Regions from separate parts of the Arthrobacter sp. AG258 genome, predicted to be linked through region 4. Evidence: riboswitches for the same ligand, from Rfam matches in the RefSeq annotation. Region 4 holds a riboswitch; each other region holds the start of a gene.
What was found. Region 4 has a riboswitch for cyclic di-AMP ahead of DFO47_RS18055 (C40 family peptidase). Riboswitches for the same ligand answer to the same signal wherever they lie in the genome.

Region 1 (4,331 bases), on a different contig from region 4:
GCTGACCTTCCTCAGCCGCAACTGGCGTCCGCTGGTCCTGATCGGCGGAGCCGCTGCCGTGTCCATTACCGCCACCACCTTCGGCAAGAAGCTGGTGGGACGCACGCGCCCGGATCACGCAGACGCCGTTCCGCCGTACGAGGATTCCCCGTCGTTCCCGAGCGGGCACACCCTGAACACCACCGTGGTGATCAGCCTGGTGGTGTACCTGATCTGCCTCCAGTTCCACGCCATGCGCGTCCGGGTCCTGGCCATCACGGCGGGCGCGGTGTTCATCATCGCCATGGGTTTGAGCAGGGTCTTCCTGGGCCACCACTGGCTCACGGATGTCATGGCGGGCTGGCTGCTGGGTCTCACCTGGGTGGGTGTGGTGATTATGGCCCACCGGCTGTTCCACATTGTCCGCAGGCGGGAACACGTGGGTGCGGCGCCGTCGTTCGACCGTCCCATCGTCAGGGACGTGGTGGCCGAGGAGCTGCACGACGGCGAACACTCCGGACCCGGCAAAGGCAGCGCCGGATGATAGTTTTAGGGGATGCGCACTCTCGTTGTTGACCACCCCCTGGTCGCCCACAAGCTCACCGTCCTGCGGGACAAAAACACGCCGTCGCCGGTCTTCCGCCAGCTGACGGAGGAGCTGGTGACCCTCCTGGCCTATGAGGCCACGCGGGAGGTCCGCACCGAGCCCGTCACCATCCAAACGCCCGTCAGCACCACGGTCGGCACCGCGTTCACCAAGCCCACGCCGCTGGTAGTTCCCATCCTGCGCGCCGGCCTGGGCATGCTGGAAGGCATGACCAAGCTGGTGCCCACCGCCGAGGTGGGCTTCCTGGGCATGGCCCGGGACGAGGAAACCCTGGACATCATCACGTATGCCGAGCGCCTCCCCGAGGACCTCACCGGCCGCCAGGTCTTCGTCCTGGACCCGATGCTGGCCACCGGCGGAACCCTGCGTGAGGCCATCAAGTTCCTCTTCAAGCGCGGCGCCTCCGACGTCACCTGCATCTGCCTGCTGGCGGCCCCGGAGGGCCTGGCCAAGCTGGAGGAGGAACTGGGCGACGCAAACGTGCACATCGTCCTGGCCTCCATCGACGAGAAGCTCAACGAGAAGTCCTACATTGTTCCCGGCCTCGGCGACGCCGGCGACCGCCTGTACGGGATCGCCGGGTAGGTTCCACCCTTTTTCAAAACCGTTCCCGCCGCTAGCCTGTGCGGATGGACTGGAAACTTGAACTTGTCTTTGTCCCTGTATCCGATGTGGACCGCGCCAAGGATTTCTACGTCAACAAGGTTGGCTTCAACGCCGACTACGACGAACGCCCGTCGGAGTCGATCCGCTTCGTGCAGTTGACGCCACCCGGCTCCGCCTGCTCCATCTGCATCGGCGAAGGGCTCACCGACGCTCCGCCCGGCACAGGATCCAACCTCCAGCTGGTGGTCAGCGACATCGAGGCTGCCCACCGCCAACTCAAGGGCAACGGCGTGGACGTCAGCGACGTGGATGTGCAGCAGTGGGGCCACTTCCTGTACTTCGCCGATCCGGACGGCAACAAGTGGTCTGTCCAGTACATCCCCTGGCGGAACGCCGGGCCGGGCGACGTCCGGGGCGCCGGTTAACGCAAACCGCGGGCCGCATCGACATGATGCGGCCCGCGGTTTGCGTTGCGCCCGGTGCTGGTGGTGCCTAGTACCAGTTGTGTGCCAGGTGGAAGTTCAACGCGCCGCAGGGCGAGGCGTAGCTCTTCTTGATGTAGTCCAGGCCCCAGTTGATCTGCGTGCGGTAGTTGGTCAGGTAGTCGGCGCCTGCGCTGGCCATCTTCTCCGCCGGCAGCGACTGGACGATGCCGTACGCGCCGCTGCTGGCGTTGGTGGCGGTGGTGGTCCAATCGGATTCCTTGGTCCACAGCGTCTGCAGGCACTGCATCTGGTCCGGTCCCCAGCCAAAGGAGGACAGCTGGCTGGCGGCGTAGGCCTGGGCGCCCGCGGGATCGTTAACCGCGACGGCGGGAGCAGGCTCAGGTGCGGGGGCCGGCGCAGGTGCGGGTGCTTCAGCAGGCGGGGCGGCGGGAGCGGGCGCGGGGGCCGGCTCCGCGGCCTGCGGTGCCACGCTGATGGCGGAAGGAGCAGGATTAGCGGCCGGGTTGGACCGGATTTCGCTCTTCTCGATGCTCATCTGGGCATCCGCCGCCGACGTGGAAGCGCTTGACCCGGTGGACGACGCCTGGGTCATGCTGTTGGTCGCCTGGCCTGCCGCGCCAACGCCAACCAGCACCGCGCATGATGCAGCGAGGACCGCAACACGCCGGCCCACGGTGGTCTTTTTGGCGGGCTGGGGTTTGGCCCGATGTTTTGCCTTGGTTTGCAGGCATGGTTTTGCCATGGATTTAGACATGATTGATCGCCTCTCACACCTGCGGAGTTAGCTGTCGGGTTCGGATGAGGGCATCCGGCCGCACGGAAAAAACACGTGCTGGCTTAACCCCAAGGGCAATCATTGCCCGGGACGGTGGGTCCCCCGCCTCTGCCGTTGCTCAAGCGGAATCCGGGAAGCGGCAGAGCTTGGCGTCAACCCGGGATATGCGGCCCGAACGGGGACCGCACCCAATCGACGGTACAGGAAGATTGCGCATTAGTCACATTTGGGTAACGGAAGTCACGAATCATGGCGCGTCGATTTGCTGCAGGCGGATCCCCGGCGCCGGGTTATCCCGCCAGGATATAGACCGTGGTCCCGCCAATGTTTTGCGCCGGGAACGTGGACTCCACCCACTGTGCAATCCGGGTGGAGGCGTCAAAGCCGCTGCTGGACATCATGGTCCCGCCGGCAATGAAGTAGTGGATCCGGCCTTGGGAGACCAGCGCTTGGAACTGTTCCAGCGTGGGGGAGGGGTCGGTGCCGTTGAAGCCGCCCACGGCCATCACCGGCAGTTCCGTGGCCAGTTGGTAACCTGCGGCATTGTTCGAACCGACTACTGCCGCTGCCCAGGTGTAGTTTGAGGCACCGTCCTTCAATGCGGCCACGAGCCCGGCCGACGGCGTGGGCGCACCCAGAAGGCCGCCCATCCCGCCGGCGCGGCCACCGGTGGCACCCTGACCGCCCTGCGCTGCCCCGCCCTGGCCTGCTGCCCCGCCCTGGCCGGCACCCTGGCCTTGTCCGGCCTGGCCTTGTCCGGCCTGGCCTTGTCCAGCCTGGCCGTTCAACTGCCGGGACGTGCCGCCCGCGCCAAACCCGCCGGTCCGGTTTCCGCCGAACCCGCCCGGGCCGCCGAACGACGTCGCCGGTCCGGCGCTGACAATGGCCCCGCTGTGCGCCGTCGCCGCCGTCGACATGGAGAAGGCCAGCGGGCCGGCCAGCGATGCCGCAATGGCGAGCGCCGTCGTCGTCCGTTGCACGGAGCGCAGGCGGATGAACCTGTTCAACCCTGTTCCTGCTGCGGCCGCAAGGCCTGCAGCCAGCACCACCCAGCGCAGCCACGGGCCGTAGGCGGATGTGGTTCCCAGCAGGGTGAATGCCATCAGGGCTGCCGCGGCCACTGCGGCGGCCAGGAAGACCGCCGCTGCGGCCTGCCGCCGGTGCTGCCAGAGAAGTACCGGGCCCAGGCCGGCCAGGGCTGCGATCCCGGGCGCCAATGCCACCGCGTAGTAGGGGTGGATGATGCCCGCCATGAAGCTGAAGACCAGGCCGGTCACCAGGACCCAGGAACCCCAGATGAGCACCGACGCCCGGACGGCGTCAGTCCGCGGCGCCCGGCGTCCCACCCACAGCAGGCCGGCAGCAAGGATCAGTGCGGAGGGCAGCAGCCACGCGATCTGGCCGCCAAATTCGCTGTTGAACATCCGCAGCAGCCCGGGAACGCCCCAGCCGTTGGCGCCGCCCACGCTCCCTGTCTCGTCGCCCGTCAGCCGGCCGAGGCCGTTATAGCCGAGGGTCAGTTCCAGGATGGAATTGTCCTGCGAACCACCAATGAACGGACGGTCCGCAGCCGGGATGAGCTCCACGACCGCCAGCCACCAGCCGGCCGCGGCAAGCATCGCGGCACCGGCGGCGAGCAGATGCAGCAGCCGCCGGCCCAGCCTGGCGGGCGCCGCGACCAGGTAGGCGAGGGCAAACCCGGGAACCACCAGCAGGACCTGCAGCTGCTTGGCAAGGAACCCGAAGCCCAGGAAAACCCCTGCCAGCAGGAGCCAGCGCAGCCTGTCCTCCTGCACGGAGCGGAGCACCGCATAGGCCGCGGCGGTCATAAGCAGCACCAGCAGGGCGTCCGGGTTGTTGAACCGGAACATCAGCGTGGCCACGGGCGTCAGTGCCAGCGCAACGGCGGCCAGCAGCC
Region 2 (4,331 bases), on a different contig from region 4:
TGCGGACCATTGCGTCCTGGCCGGCCTCGACGGTGAGCAGCGGGTGCGGCGGAAGTTCACGTGCCGCCACCGGGGAGGCCACTACAGGCAGCCCGGCGGCAAGGGCCTCAAGCACGGAGTTTCGGATGCCTACGCCGTGTTCGTCGGGGAAGACGGCGACGTCGGCCCCCTTGAAGACATCCGGGAGTGAGGGCACGTTGGCCAGGATTTCGATGTGTGGACCGGCCAGCGCCTGGACTGCCGCTGTGGGTTGCCGCCCGGCGATGACGAACCGTGCCTCCGGGACCTCCCGCCACACGAGGGGAGCGATACGGGTGGCCAGGACCGTGGCGCTGTCCACGTTGGGGGCGTAGTTGAGGCTGCCCGCGAAGCAGACCACCGGCGCCTTCCGGTCCGGACGCGGCCCCGCGGCCACGCTGGTTCCGTTGGGGATGCTTTTCACGGACCGGCCGAGCTTCGCGGACCAGGCTGCAGCGTCCTGTGCCCCGACGGTCAGCAGCCGCGCCCTGGCGGGCAGCGACCGTTCCGCCCGTTCGGCGAGGTGCTCGCGCAGCCGGTAGGCCGGCCGGAGGGAGCGGGCAATATCCGTGTCCATGGCGGCCCGGATGGACCAAGGGTCCACCGTTTGCAGCACCACGGGACCGGCCACATGATGCGAAAGGAAGAGGGCGTGCGGGCCATGGATGAGGGTGGCCTCTCTGCTGCCGGACAGGGTGGCTGCCGCTGCCCGCGCTGACGGGGTGGAGCGCCGGTGCTTTCCCAGGCCGGCGAGGCCGCCGAAGGAGCGGACAAATGCGGCGGGGTCGTCCCGCGGGGCTAGTTCGTGGACGGTTTCGCAGCGGGCCCGGACCTCCGCCGGAACCGGGACAGGGCCGGAAAACGTCAGCAGCGTGACGGCAACATCCGCGGGAAGGTGAAGGATCACTTCGTACGGGATCATGGAGCTTCCATCACCGAGTTGCGGGTCCCGGTTTGGCACGCTTTCCGTCACGTACAGGAGCTTCATTGCAAGAGTGTACTGGATCACACTCGGGTGGCAGGGTTGCTCTGGGCAACTTTGTGGGGAACCGCAGGAAGCCAAAAAAGGGCGACGGCGGGAAGTCCCGCCGTCGCCCTTTCCAAGGGGGCGCGTGGCCGGCTACTGCCAGGCGCGGACGTAGTCCACCAGGAGTTGGGACTGCGGGCCGTACACCGGGTTCGTCGAGGAAGCGCCGACGTTCAGCACGATGTACTGCGGGGCGTTTCCGTCGTCCGTGGGGTAGGACTTGACCTTCACGCCGTCGAAGTAGACGTCCGACGAGTTGGCCATCCGGTGCAAGCCGAAGGTGTGGTATTCGTTGGCCCAGTTGCCGCCGACGCCACCCTGGTTGTGTGACCCGGAGCCGGAGTGGTAGTTCACGGTCATCTTGCCCTGGAGGACCTCCGCGATGTCGTTCTCGCCGGTGGCCGGCCAGGACTGCCCGGTGGTCCAGAACGCGGGCCAGTTATAGAGGCCGTTGGCGTTGCCGGGGAACTTGATGCGGGCCTCGACGTACCCGGTGGTGAACTGGTACCCGGTGCCCGCTCCACCCTTCGGGTTCGTGGAGACCAAGGACCCGGAAGACGAGGAGGCAAGGCTGAGGGCCAGGTTGCCGTTGGCCACGGAGACGTTGGCTGGGCTGGTGGCCACCTTGTTCATGGTTCCGCAGTTGGGGGAGAACCAGCAGTTGGACCACTTACCGCTGTCCAGGCCTGAACCGTTGAACTCGTCAGCGAAGGTCATGGTCCAGTTTCCGGGGACCCCTGCGGGCATGGGCGTCCCGCTGTTGGCCAGCGGTGCCGAGGCTGGTGCCACGGCGATGGGGGACTGCGGTGCAGGAGCCGCCACGGCCGGAGCCGGGGCGGGTGCCGCGGGAGCCGGCGCCTGGGCCGGAGCCTGCTCTGGTGCGGGCGCGGGTGCGGCTGCCGGTGCCGGGGCGGGCGCCGGAGCGGACTGGACTGCGGCCGACGGGGTGGGCTGGACCTGTACCTCGCTGCCGGCCCCGGCGGCGCTGGCCACCCGGGATACGTCGGCAGCTTCATTGCCGTTGGCGACGCCGAGGCCAAGGGAGGCTGCGCCGAGGACGGCTGCTGCCAGGCCGGCGGCCAAGGGCAGGCGGCGGGAATCTCTGGATGTCAAGAACTGACGGAGCCCGGCCGATGGGGTCTCATTCTGATGACGGCGGGCGCGTTTGGCGCTCGATTTGCGGGATGCGGGCATGGGGAATTTACCTCTCAACGCCGGCGGGGTTAGCTGTCGGGTTCGAATGCTGCCATTCGGCCGCGGATCGCGGCTTCACCCCGAGGGCAGGCGGGAGCCATACCCGTGACACTTGGGTCCCCCGCCTCTGCCTTGGAACCTGAGGGATCGCGGAAGCGGCAGAGTTGGGCGTCTTCCGGGATTGGGGCCGGCTGGGGCGGCCCACCCGAAGACCGTACACGAAAATCCCTGTGGAATCACAATTGGGTAACGGAAGCGGCGCGGTGGGCGTGGCGTCCCGCGGTGCACCGCATAGACGTCTAATGGCGACCGGCACACTCCTGCGTTTTCCACATACGTGTCCGGTCGGGCTGCTCCTGCCGCATCACGCGGCTAGCCTTGAGTCAAGCGCGAATCGCCTATCAGGTCCAGATGCACTAGGATATTGAAGTCTGTGCTGCGTCCTGCCTCCGTACTGGTGGCAAGGCACTGCGCGGAATCGCAAATGAACCTCCTGTTACGGAAATGCCGTAACCGCTTAGCCCAAAGGAGGTGGGTTCACATATGCGTCCTTACGAATTGATGGTAATCATCGACCCCGAGGTCGAAGAGCGTACCGTTGAGCCGTCGCTTCAGAAGTTCCTGAACGTCATCACCAACGATGGTGGAACCATCGAAAAGGTTGACATCTGGGGCCGTCGCCGTCTGGCTTACGAGATCAAGAAGAAGTCCGAAGGTATCTACGCCGTGGTGAACTTCACCGCCAAGCCGGAAACCGCCAAGGAACTTGACCGCCAGCTGTCTCTTAACGAGACCATCATGCGCACCAAGATCACCCGCCCCGAAGAGCAGAAGGTTGTTGCTGAGTAATCAGCACCAAAATTCATTCTTTACCCCGCAGGAACGCACTCTTCACCCAGGATCGAACAAGGAGGCAGTAGATGGCAGGCGAGACCACCATTACGGTCATCGGTAACCTCACCAATGACCCGGAATTGCGGTTCACACCGTCCGGTTCCGCAGTAGCGAACTTCACCATCGCTTCCACCCCCCGCACCTTTGATCGCCAGTCCAACGAGTGGAAGGACGGGGAGACCCTGTTCCTCCGCGCCGCGGTCTGGCGTGAAGCTGCCGAGAACGTCGCCGAATCCCTGACCAAGGGCATGCGCGTGATCGTCACCGGCCGCTTGAAGAGCCGTTCCTACGAAACAAAAGAAGGCGAAAAGCGCACTGTCATCGAGCTTGAGGTCGACGAAATCGGCCCCAGCCTGCGCTACGCCAACGCCAAGGTCAACCGCACCCAGCGCTCCGGCGGACAGGGTGGGGGCGGCTTCGGCGGCGGCAACGGCGGCGGTGGCTTCGGAGGCGGCAACCCTGGTGGAAACCAGGGCGGCAACTCCGGTGGAGGCTGGGGCGGCGGCAACCAGCAGGCTGCACAGGACGATCCCTGGGCCACGCCCGGCGTGTCCAATGCAGGCGGCTGGGGCAACGGCCCCGATTCCGAACCTCCCTTCTAAAACCCAAACAACGGCCCGATGCCGGGAATGCCCGGGAGCCGCAAGGCACCCAAGGTTTTGCCGCCGTCGGACCACCACCATCCCGTGGATCAATATCCACGGGCTCCCTAGAATAGGAGCTCCACGATGGCTAAGGCTGAACTCCGTAAGCCCAAACCAAAGTCCAACCCCTTGAAGGCCGCTGACATCACTGTCATCGACTACAAGGACGTAGCATTGCTGCGCAAGTTCATCTCCGACCGCGGAAAGATCCGCGCCCGTCGCGTCACTGGCGTCACGGTGCAGGAACAGCGCAAGATCGCCCAGGCAATCAAGAACGCCCGCGAAGTTGCTCTGCTGCCTTACTCCGGCGCTGGCCGCGGCTAAGGAAGGGATTAACTAACATGGCAAAGCTCATTCTGACCCACGAAGTAACCGGTCTCGGTGCTGCTGGCGATGTTGTCGAGGTCAAGGACGGTTACGCACGTAACTTCCTGCTGCCCCGCGGCTTCGCCCTGACCTGGACCAAGGGTGGCGAGAAGCAGGTTGAGTCCATCAAGGCTGCCCGCGCCGCCCGTGCGCACGCTTCTGTTGAAGCTGCACAGGCGCAGGCCCAG
Region 3 (4,331 bases), on a different contig from region 4:
GCTGGCGTACTTTCCCGGCGGCAGGGCCTGGGCTATGCCATAGGCCCCGGATGAGGCATTCGTGGCCGTGGTCAGCCAGCCGGATTCCTTGGTCCACAGCTGGGACAGGCACTGGAACTGGTCGGCGCCCCAGCCGAGGGCACCCAGGCGTCCCGAGGCATAGGCCTTGGCGCCGGCAGGATCATTGACGGCACCGCCCGGGACGGAGGGAACGACGACGGGCGGCGGGCCGGGCACGGCAGGCTGCGGCGGACTGCCGGGAACCGGGTCGGCCGGCGGGGCCGGTACCGCCTCGTTGCCGGCCGGAGCTGCAGCCGCGGGTTTGGGCTGCCGGGCTGCGGCCGCGGCAGCCTGCGCCGCGGCTTCGGCCTGCCGGCGGGCCTGCTCCGCCGCAGCGGCGCGCTTGGCCTCCTGGGCCGCTTCATAGGCAGCCAGCGCCGCCTGGCCCTGGCGATACTCCCCCTCAAGTGCCGCCGTCGTTCCCTTCAGCGAGGCCAGCTGGGCGGTCAGTTCGGTGCTGTGCTGCTGTTCGTCATTTACCTGCCGGGCAAGCGCGTCCTGGGCGGAGCGGGCTGCGTCCAGTTTGGCTTTTGCTTCCCCGGACAGTCGTTCCCGCTCAGTGCGGGCCACTTTTTCCTGCTCTGCCAGGGATGCGGCAACTTTTCCGGCAGCCGCAGTTTTCTCCACCAGAGCAGCAGTCTTGTCGCCCACCAGCTGGACGAGGTTGAGCCCTTGGACGCTGTTGTTCCGCAGGGCATCAAGGGCCACGAAGAATCCGGTATTGGTCCCGCCCGTCTTGTACGCCTGGACGGCAAGCGCTCCGATTTCCTTGCGATGCCGGGCCAGTTCGTCGTTGGCGCGGGCAGCCTGGGCGGACAATGAATCCAGCCTTACCGATGCCGCTTGCAGCCCGGCGTCGGCTGCGGCGTAGTCGGCCGCTGCCCGGACCGCCGTGTTACCGGCGGCTTCAGCCTGGGTCTGGAGGCCGTCCAGGAGCCCATTGATGGTGGTGATCTCTGCCGCTTTCGCTGCCTCGGAAGACTGCGCCTGCTGCACGTCAGCCCAGGACGGATACCCACCGGGAGGTGCAGGCTCGTCTGCCGTGGCAGGCAGGACCGTGGCCGCTGCCACTGCGATGGCGAGCAGTCCCCCCACCAGTGGGGACGTGGGCATGGTCACGAACAGGGGCATAGTCCCGAAGCATACCGGCGGCACGCCGGAGCGGAAAGGCGGCCGTGCCTGCTTTGTTACCCGTTTGGTCCGGTGCCGGACCGGCGGGAGCCCGGCGTGGGTGGATCGGACCCATCCAATCGTTGGTTGAATACGAGAGAAGAACCTCGCATGTTATCTAAACGTGACAATGGGAGGGTCGGCGGGTTATGGTCTTCTGGTGTCCCTCCCCAAACGGGACACTCCCATCAGTTTGCCGAGCCCTGCCGCTGATACCGGGATTCAACCGCATTCATGCTGGCAGGGACGGGGGAACCAAGTTTCCACGACCTTTCAGGTCTTGGGGTTAAGTCGGACAGCTCCTCCGCCCACCGCGGAGATATGTTCGGCCGGGTATCTCCAACCCGAACCCGACAGCTCACCCCGCAGGCATGGGAGAGGCGATCAATCGTGTCAAAGAATCTCAGCACTGCCCGCCACCGCGCGACCCCGGTCCGCTCCATTGCGCTCGAGGGACTCGCCGTGACGGCCAAATCACAGGCCCGTTCGTTTGGCCGTCCGGCCCTCGCTGTTGCCGCCGCGTCCGGCATCGCGTTCGGCGTCGGCGCCCCGGCCCATGCGGGCGTGACGGGCGCGGACACCACTGAGCAGGCCAGCGTCCAGGCCGCCGCAGCTCCTGCAACTGCTCCGGCAGCCGCGGCAGCAACCGTCCACACCGTCGTTTCCGGGGACACCCTCGGCGCGATTTCGGCCGCGTACGGAGTCAGCCTCAATGACGTCCTGGCTGCCAACGGCCTGGGATTGTCGTCCATCATCTACCCCGGTGACCAGATCCAGATCCCCGGCGCCGGCTACGTGGCAGCACCTGCCCCGGCGCCGGCAGCGGCCCCCGTCCAGGCGGCAGCCGCCACCGCACCGGCGAACACCGGCATGAACATGTCCTACGCATCAGCAACGCCGGTGGCGTCCACCACCGGCAGCGGGACCGGTGCTGCCATCCTGGCCTCCGCCTACGGCCAGGTCGGCGTGAGCCAGGACTGCACCGCCATGGTTGAAAAGGCCCTGCGCTCCGTCGGCAAGAGCGTCGGCGACCTGGCTCCCACGCAGTTCTTCCAGTACGGCAGCGTGGTCGGGAGCCCGGCACCCGGCGACCTCATCATCACCTCGGGCCACGTGGGCGTTTACGCCGGCAACGGCCAGGTTGTGAGTGGCGGCGTCAACGGCTACACCACGCAGGTGCACTCCATCAGCTGGCTCAGCGGCTACTCAGTGGTCCGCGTCGCCTAGTCTTCGCGCAGTAAAGCCTGCTCCCAACAGGAGGGTGGCAGCCGGGTCTCCGGTTGGCACCCTCCTGTTGTCGTCGGATCAGGTCCCGCAAAAGGTCGTATAGGTCCCGAAGTCCGCCGGGGCACCGTCCATGTAGCGTTCCAGCCCGGCCCGCTCGGTGAAAGGATCGGTCACGGCCTGAAGCAGGCGCTGCAACGGGGCAGGATCTCCCTCCGTGCCGGCGGCGAGGGCTTCCTCCACCAGATGGTTCCGTGGAATGTACGCCGGGTTGACGCTGTCCATCAGCCCTGCGTCGGGTTGCAGCGCCAACCACCGCTCCGACCAGGCGTCGAAGCCGGCCAAATCCATCACCATCCCGCGCACCGGGCGCAGGTCGCCGCGGGCCGCCCTGCCAAGGTTACGGAAGAACAGGGTGTAATCCACCGGGCCGTCCTTGAGGATGGCCACCACATCGTCAATAAGGCTGGACAAGGCGTCGTCGCTGGCGTTTCCAGCGGCAAGACCCAGTTTGGTTTTCATGCCGCCCGTCCACGCCGTGCTGTACTGTCCACGGAATCCACCGAGCACCTCCACCGCTGCAGCAACAGCCTTGTCCTCGTCTTCGTCAACGAGCGGCAGCATTGCCTCGGCAAGGCGGGCAAGGTTCCATTCGGCAACGACTGGCTGGTTGGCGTAGGCGTAACGGCCACTGACATCGATGGAACTGAACACGGCGGCGGGATCGAAGGCATCCAGGAACGCACACGGGCCGTAATCAATGGTTTCCCCTGAGATGGTCATGTTGTCCGTATTCATGACCCCGTGCACGAATCCCGCCAGCATCCACCGGGCCACCAGCCCGGCCTGGGCGGAACAGACGGACGCAAACAGTGCCAGATAGGGGTTTGGGGCGACTGCAGCGTCCGGATAGTGCCTGCTGATGGCGTGGTCAGCCAGCCGCTTGAGCAGGTCCATGTTCTCCGTGGCCCGTGCGTACTGGAAACTCCCAACCCTCAAGTGGCTGCTGGCCACCCGTGCCAGGACAGCACCGGGCAGCATGCCCTCGCGCCGGACCTGCCGCCCCGTCGCCACGACGGCGAGGGAGCGCGTGGTGGGAATACCCAGGGCGTGCATGGCCTCACTGACAACGTACTCGCGCAGCATTGGCCCGACGACGGCCCGGCCGTCCCCGGCGCGGGCGAAGGGGGTGCGCCCCGAGCCTTTGAGGTGGATGTCCAGCATGCGGCCGGCGCGGTCCGTGACTTCCCCCAGCAGGAGCGCGCGTCCGTCGCCGAGCAATGGGGAGTAGCCGCCGAACTGGTGGCCCGCGTAAGCCTGCGCCACCGGGGTGGCACCGGCGGGAACGTGGTTGCCCACGAGGAGGCGCACCCCTTCGGGACCGTGGAGGTATCGCGGGTCAAGGCCCAGGCCTGCTGCGAGCTTTTCATTCAGGACCAGGAGTTCGGGGTCCGGAGCTTCCTCGGCCTGCCAGGGAACGGCAAGTTCCGCCAGTTCACGGGCGAAGCGGCCGTCGAAGGTGACCGTGGATTCAGCTGCTGCCGTCATGGGTTAACCCTATCGCCGTGGTGCCGCCCGCCCCTCCTGCACGGAGAGTTTCAGGCCCTGCCGCCGCTGGCCCCTGCATCATCCAGCCCCTTGGCATAGGCCGCCTGGCCGGCATGCTGGAGGCAGTCCCCCAGAATGCTGACAAGCCGCACCCCAAGGGTCACCGGCGGATCCCAGCGCCTGTCCACCACGCGGTCCAGGTCCTGTTCTTCCAGGCTTTCGAGGACCTTCGTGGTCTGCCGGTGGACTGCTTCACAGTACTCAAGCAGGAGCTCACCGGATGCCCGGACAGCATCCACCTGGCCGCTGGAGTGGCCATAGCCCGTGTC
Region 4 (4,331 bases):
CAGACCATCGGCCGGATGGAGCGCGATGGCCTGGTCGTCGTCTCCGGTGACAGGCACCTGGAACTGACCGACACCGGCCGCAAGCGTGCCACTGAGGTCATGCGGAAGCACCGGCTGGCCGAGCGCCTGCTGGCCGACGTGATCGGATTGGACTGGGCCTATGTCCATGACGAAGCCTGCCGCTGGGAACACGTTATGAGCGAACGGGTGGAGCGGCGCATCTACGAGATGCTGGACCACCCCACGGAGTCGCCCTACGGAAACCCCATCCCCGGCCTTGCCGCCCTGGGCGGAGAGCCCGGACCCGGGTTCGGCGACGGCGCCATCAGCCTGGTGGAGGCAATGAAGGCCTACGGGCCTGAATCGGCAGTGACCATCAGCCGGCTGGCGGAACCGATCCAGGTGGAGCCGGAACTGCTGACCCAGCTCGACGAGGGCGGTATCCGGCCCGGCGCGTCTGTCTCCCTGGAACGCGTCGGTGACTACATTTCGGTACGGGTGGCGGGAATCGAGGGCGCGCTGGAGCTGCCTCCCGAGGTGGCGGCACACGTTTTCGTCGCCGTGAACCAGGCCTGACGCCGCGTTTCCATACCCCACCCGGGGGATTCCAAGCAAAGATAACGGAATTGTTACCTAGGGTCTTAAGCCCCTATAGTGGAACCCAGCGTTGATACTTAAGCGTTACCTGATCCGGAGCCGAGCTCTGCCAGCGGGCCAGGTGTACGAGTCGTTACTGGCAGAGGCGGGGGAACCACAACCGGCAGCGGGGGACTGCCTTGGGGTGAAGTCCGTCAGCAGCAAGCCTCTCCAGTGAAGGATTCTTCCGGGAATATCCCTGTGTAGAAGTTTGCCCATGACGGACCGGGTCTTTGATCTCTCTGACCCGAATCCGACAGCTAACTCCGCAGGCTATTCCAGAGAGGAACCCTTCTTGACCATGCAGACCTCCCGGGGCCGCCGTCGCGCGGCGGGCCCCCCTGAGGCACCCCGGGTTGTCGAAGTAGCCGCCGCGGAGCGCCCCCGCGACCCGCAACGGGATGCACGCCGCCGCCGGGGTCCGTTCCGGCAAATCACCGACTTTGCCGCGGCCAGCGGCATCGGCCAAAAGGCTGGCATCGCCCTCGCCGCCACCGGCCTGGTGCTCACGGTGACCATGCCCGCCACCAGCCCCGTTATGGCGACGGATGCGGCCGGAATCGCACCCCAGGCCGCCTCCGCAGTCAGCCCCCAGCCCCAGATTTCCGCGGATGTAGGCGCCCAGATCGACTTCAGCCGCTCAGCCGTCGTAACGCAGGCGGACCCCGACGGGAAGCTGAAGCAACTGCTGAGCGCCCAGTCGGCCGGATCGGTAACGCGTGCGGCTTCCGCCGGGACCCTGGCCGCGCCGCTGGCATCCCTCGTGACCGCGTCGCCCTTCGGCTACCGGGTCAGCCCAATCACCGGCGGCACCGGAGATTTCCACCGCGGACAGGACTTCGTGGCACAGTGCGGGACGTCCGTCCTGGCAGCCGCAACAGGAACCGTGACCTTCGCCGGCTGGCACCAGTTCGGCGGTGGAAACCGGGTGGTGATCGACCATGGCAACGGCCTGGAGACCACGTACAACCACCTCTCGTCCTTCAACGTCAAGGTGGGCCAAACGGTCTCCCGCGGCGAAGTCGTGGCGTTGAGCGGGACCACCGGGGCGTCCACCGGCTGCCACCTGCACTTCGAAGTTCAGGTCAACGGCGAAGTGGTCGATCCGATGGGCTGGCTGTAACCGTTTGATTGCGCACTCCCAGATCGCCGTGACCCGCCGTGACCTGAATGTGACATTGAAGCAAAACTGCTGTACCGTCTAACTCGCGTCAACTTTTCCGAAGTTGACGCTCTTGAGTGGATTGCCTAACTCTGCCACCGCTCAAGGTCCGTTCGCATTTCATCGTCTGGCAGGGGCGGGGGAACCAATTTTGGCCTTCTGCGTTCTGGAAGGCCTTGGGGTTAAGTCATGAGCTTCCCAGGAAGCGAAGTGGCCGGGTGACTCCCATCCGAATCCGACAGCTCACCTCGCAGGCATTGGGAGAGGCTACCTTCGTGTCTTCACGCCATAATTCTGCGCGCCACCGTGCGCAAACGGTTCGCGCCAACCCCTTGGACGCCATGTCCAAGGCCGTAAGCGCCAATGCCGGGACCGTGGGCCGCCAGGCTGCCGTTGTGGCAGCGGCTTCAGGCCTCATCCTGAGCATGGGCCTGCCGGCCAACGCCGCGGACACCACTGCCGGCATCTCGGCCTCCACGGAGTCCGGTTCCGCGCAGACCGCCCTTGCTGTCACCGCGGCCCCCACGGCCACCGTTTCCTTCGAGCGTCCGGCGGTCAAGACCACCGCCGCCCCGAAGGTGGAAACCGTGCGCACCCAGTCCACCGCGTCCGCGGACCGCACCGCCACCACTGCCGGCCAGGAGGCGTCCAAGGCCGGACAGGCAGTGGAAGCCGTTTCGTCCGCAGCCACCTCGGGTATCGCCGCGATCGCCTACACCGGCATCGGCCACCCCTACGTCTGGGGCGGCACCACCCCCAACGGCTGGGACTGCTCCGGCTTCGTTCAGTGGGTCTACGCGCAGGCTGGAATCAGCATTCCCCGCACGAACGCGTGGAGCATCATGACCCCCACCTCCACCCCCCAGCCGGGCGACCTCGTGGTCCAGAACGGCGGCGCACACGTCGGCATCTACGTCGGCAACGGCATGATGATCAGCGCGCTCAACCCGTCGCAGGGAACCATGCTCCACTCTCCCGCAGCCACCGGTACTTCCACGTACTACCACCTGAACAAGTAGTTCTTGGGCTCCACGCTCCAAGGGCTATTTCTTTGCCCAAAGCTTTTTCGCTAGAAACCAACATCCCCGTTCGGGACGCGCCGGCGTACCCCCAAGATGCCGGCGCATCCAACCCCCTCGGACAGGCCACCGCGGTCCAGAGGAAAACGAAAGAGAGAACTGATGACGACTCGTGCTACCGCACGGCACCGCGCCGAGGTCACCAAAACCAACTCGATCGCGATCATTGCCAAGGCTGTCAGCGACAACGCCGGCGGCATGGGCCGCCAGGCTGCAGTAATCGCTGCAGCTTCCGGCCTGGTCCTGACCAGCGGCATCGCAGCCAACGCAGCCGACACCAACGTCAAGCGCGACTCGGCTCCGGCATCCGCCATGGAAGTTGAATCCGCCGTCGACGCTCCGATCTCAGCGGCTTCCACCATTGCCATCAGCTTCGAAAAGCCGGCCGTTACCACCTCTCCGGCACCGGCTCCCGAGCCCGAGGTTGCGGTGCAGGAAGCCGCTCCCGCTCCCGTTGCCCAGGCCGTTGCCGCTCCCAAGGTGACTGCCAAGGTTGCAACTGCCGATGCCACGGCTGCCCCCGCCGCCCAGGTTTCCGCCAGCGGAAAGGGTGCTGCCATCCTGTCCGCTGCCTACGCCCAGCTTGGCGTACACCAGGACTGCACCATGCTGGTGACCAACGCATTGGCTGCCGTCGGCATCCACTTCCACGACTGGCCCGCCGGTTACCTGTCATTGGGTGACAGGGTGTCCGCATCCCAGGCCCAGCCCGGCGACCTCATCTACTACGCCGACGGTGGCGGAGGAATGGCCCACATCGCCGTCTACGCCGGAAACGGGATGGCCGTCCACGGCGGCTTCAACGGCAACGACACCGTTGTGTTCAGCGCCAACGTTGGCTCCGGACCGGTCTTCATCCACGTTCGGTAACCACTGCCGCCCGCCGCACGCGGCGCCGCATAAGATGTGCCCGGAAGGACCCCTGCCCTTGAGGCGGGGGTCTTTTCCCGTTTAAATCCCGCCATTCTGCGTGCATCCCGGCTCCCGCCACCGGGGTGGGGATCCGGCCTCCGCGCATACCGATTACCTGATATTGCAATTCTCTGTTTACTCTTGTGATGTCGATCCATAGCCCGGACATGCCGAGGGCAGCCGGCCCTCGTGCCCCTGACGGGTGCGGCCGTGAAGAGGTACGTGCATGCGCACTCTCGTTCTGAATGCTGGATATGAACCGCTGGCGGTTATCACCTTCCGCCGGGCGCTGGTGCTTGTGCTCACAGGCAAGGCGAGCGTGGTGGCCGAGGGGGATGATCCCGTGGTGGGCCCCACTGACGTCCTGGGCCGCCCGTCCGTGATCCTCCTCAACCGCTACATCCGCCCGCGGTACAACCACTCAACGGCCGTCAGCCGCCGTGGTGTGCTTCGACGTGACGGGCACAAGTGTGCATATTGCGGAAAGGCAGCGCACACAATCGACCATGTCCACCCAAAATCGCGGGGCGGAGCCGATTCCT

Region 1: it holds a riboswitch for cyclic di-AMP, as region 4 does, so the genes downstream of both, DFO47_RS19365 (hypothetical protein) here and DFO47_RS18055 (C40 family peptidase) in region 4, are expected to answer to the same signal.
Region 2: it holds a riboswitch for cyclic di-AMP, as region 4 does, so the genes downstream of both, DFO47_RS16920 (glycoside hydrolase family 16 protein) here and DFO47_RS18055 (C40 family peptidase) in region 4, are expected to answer to the same signal.
Region 3: it holds a riboswitch for cyclic di-AMP, as region 4 does, so the genes downstream of both, DFO47_RS10845 (LysM domain-containing protein) here and DFO47_RS18055 (C40 family peptidase) in region 4, are expected to answer to the same signal.

What each region holds. Positions count from the first base shown of each region.
Region 1 covers NZ_SOBI01000011.1:32,951-37,281, forward strand. Annotated here, with positions in the region: gene DFO47_RS19350 (phosphatase PAP2 family protein) at 1-523, shown strand, start outside; gene upp (uracil phosphoribosyltransferase) at 536-1,171, shown strand; gene DFO47_RS19360 (glyoxalase superfamily protein) at 1,216-1,617, shown strand; gene DFO47_RS19365 (hypothetical protein) at 1,685-2,392, opposite strand; cyclic di-AMP (ydaO/yuaA leader) riboswitch at 2,396-2,558, opposite strand; gene DFO47_RS19370 (glycosyltransferase family 39 protein) at 2,704-4,331, opposite strand, start outside.
Region 2 covers NZ_SOBI01000008.1:115,090-119,420, reverse strand. Annotated here, with positions in the region: gene DFO47_RS16925 (glycosyltransferase) at 1-1,006, opposite strand, end outside; gene DFO47_RS16920 (glycoside hydrolase family 16 protein) at 1,139-2,158, opposite strand; cyclic di-AMP (ydaO/yuaA leader) riboswitch at 2,244-2,420, opposite strand; gene rpsF (30S ribosomal protein S6) at 2,783-3,088, shown strand; gene DFO47_RS16910 (single-stranded DNA-binding protein) at 3,160-3,735, shown strand; gene rpsR (30S ribosomal protein S18) at 3,862-4,101, shown strand; gene rplI (50S ribosomal protein L9) at 4,119-4,331, shown strand, end outside.
Region 3 covers NZ_SOBI01000004.1:350,434-354,764, forward strand. Annotated here, with positions in the region: gene DFO47_RS10840 (lytic transglycosylase domain-containing protein) at 1-1,191, opposite strand, end outside; cyclic di-AMP (ydaO/yuaA leader) riboswitch at 1,445-1,617, shown strand; gene DFO47_RS10845 (LysM domain-containing protein) at 1,621-2,457, shown strand; gene DFO47_RS10850 (protein adenylyltransferase SelO) at 2,536-4,002, opposite strand; gene DFO47_RS10855 (DinB family protein) at 4,053-4,331, opposite strand, start outside.
Region 4 covers NZ_SOBI01000009.1:157,335-161,665, reverse strand. Annotated here, with positions in the region: gene DFO47_RS18065 (metal-dependent transcriptional regulator) at 1-576, shown strand, start outside; cyclic di-AMP (ydaO/yuaA leader) riboswitch at 685-927, shown strand; gene DFO47_RS18060 (M23 family metallopeptidase) at 938-1,759, shown strand; cyclic di-AMP (ydaO/yuaA leader) riboswitch at 1,872-2,069, shown strand; gene DFO47_RS18055 (C40 family peptidase) at 2,140-2,817, shown strand; gene DFO47_RS18050 (NlpC/P60 family protein) at 2,980-3,747, shown strand; gene DFO47_RS18045 (HNH endonuclease) at 4,016-4,331, shown strand, end outside.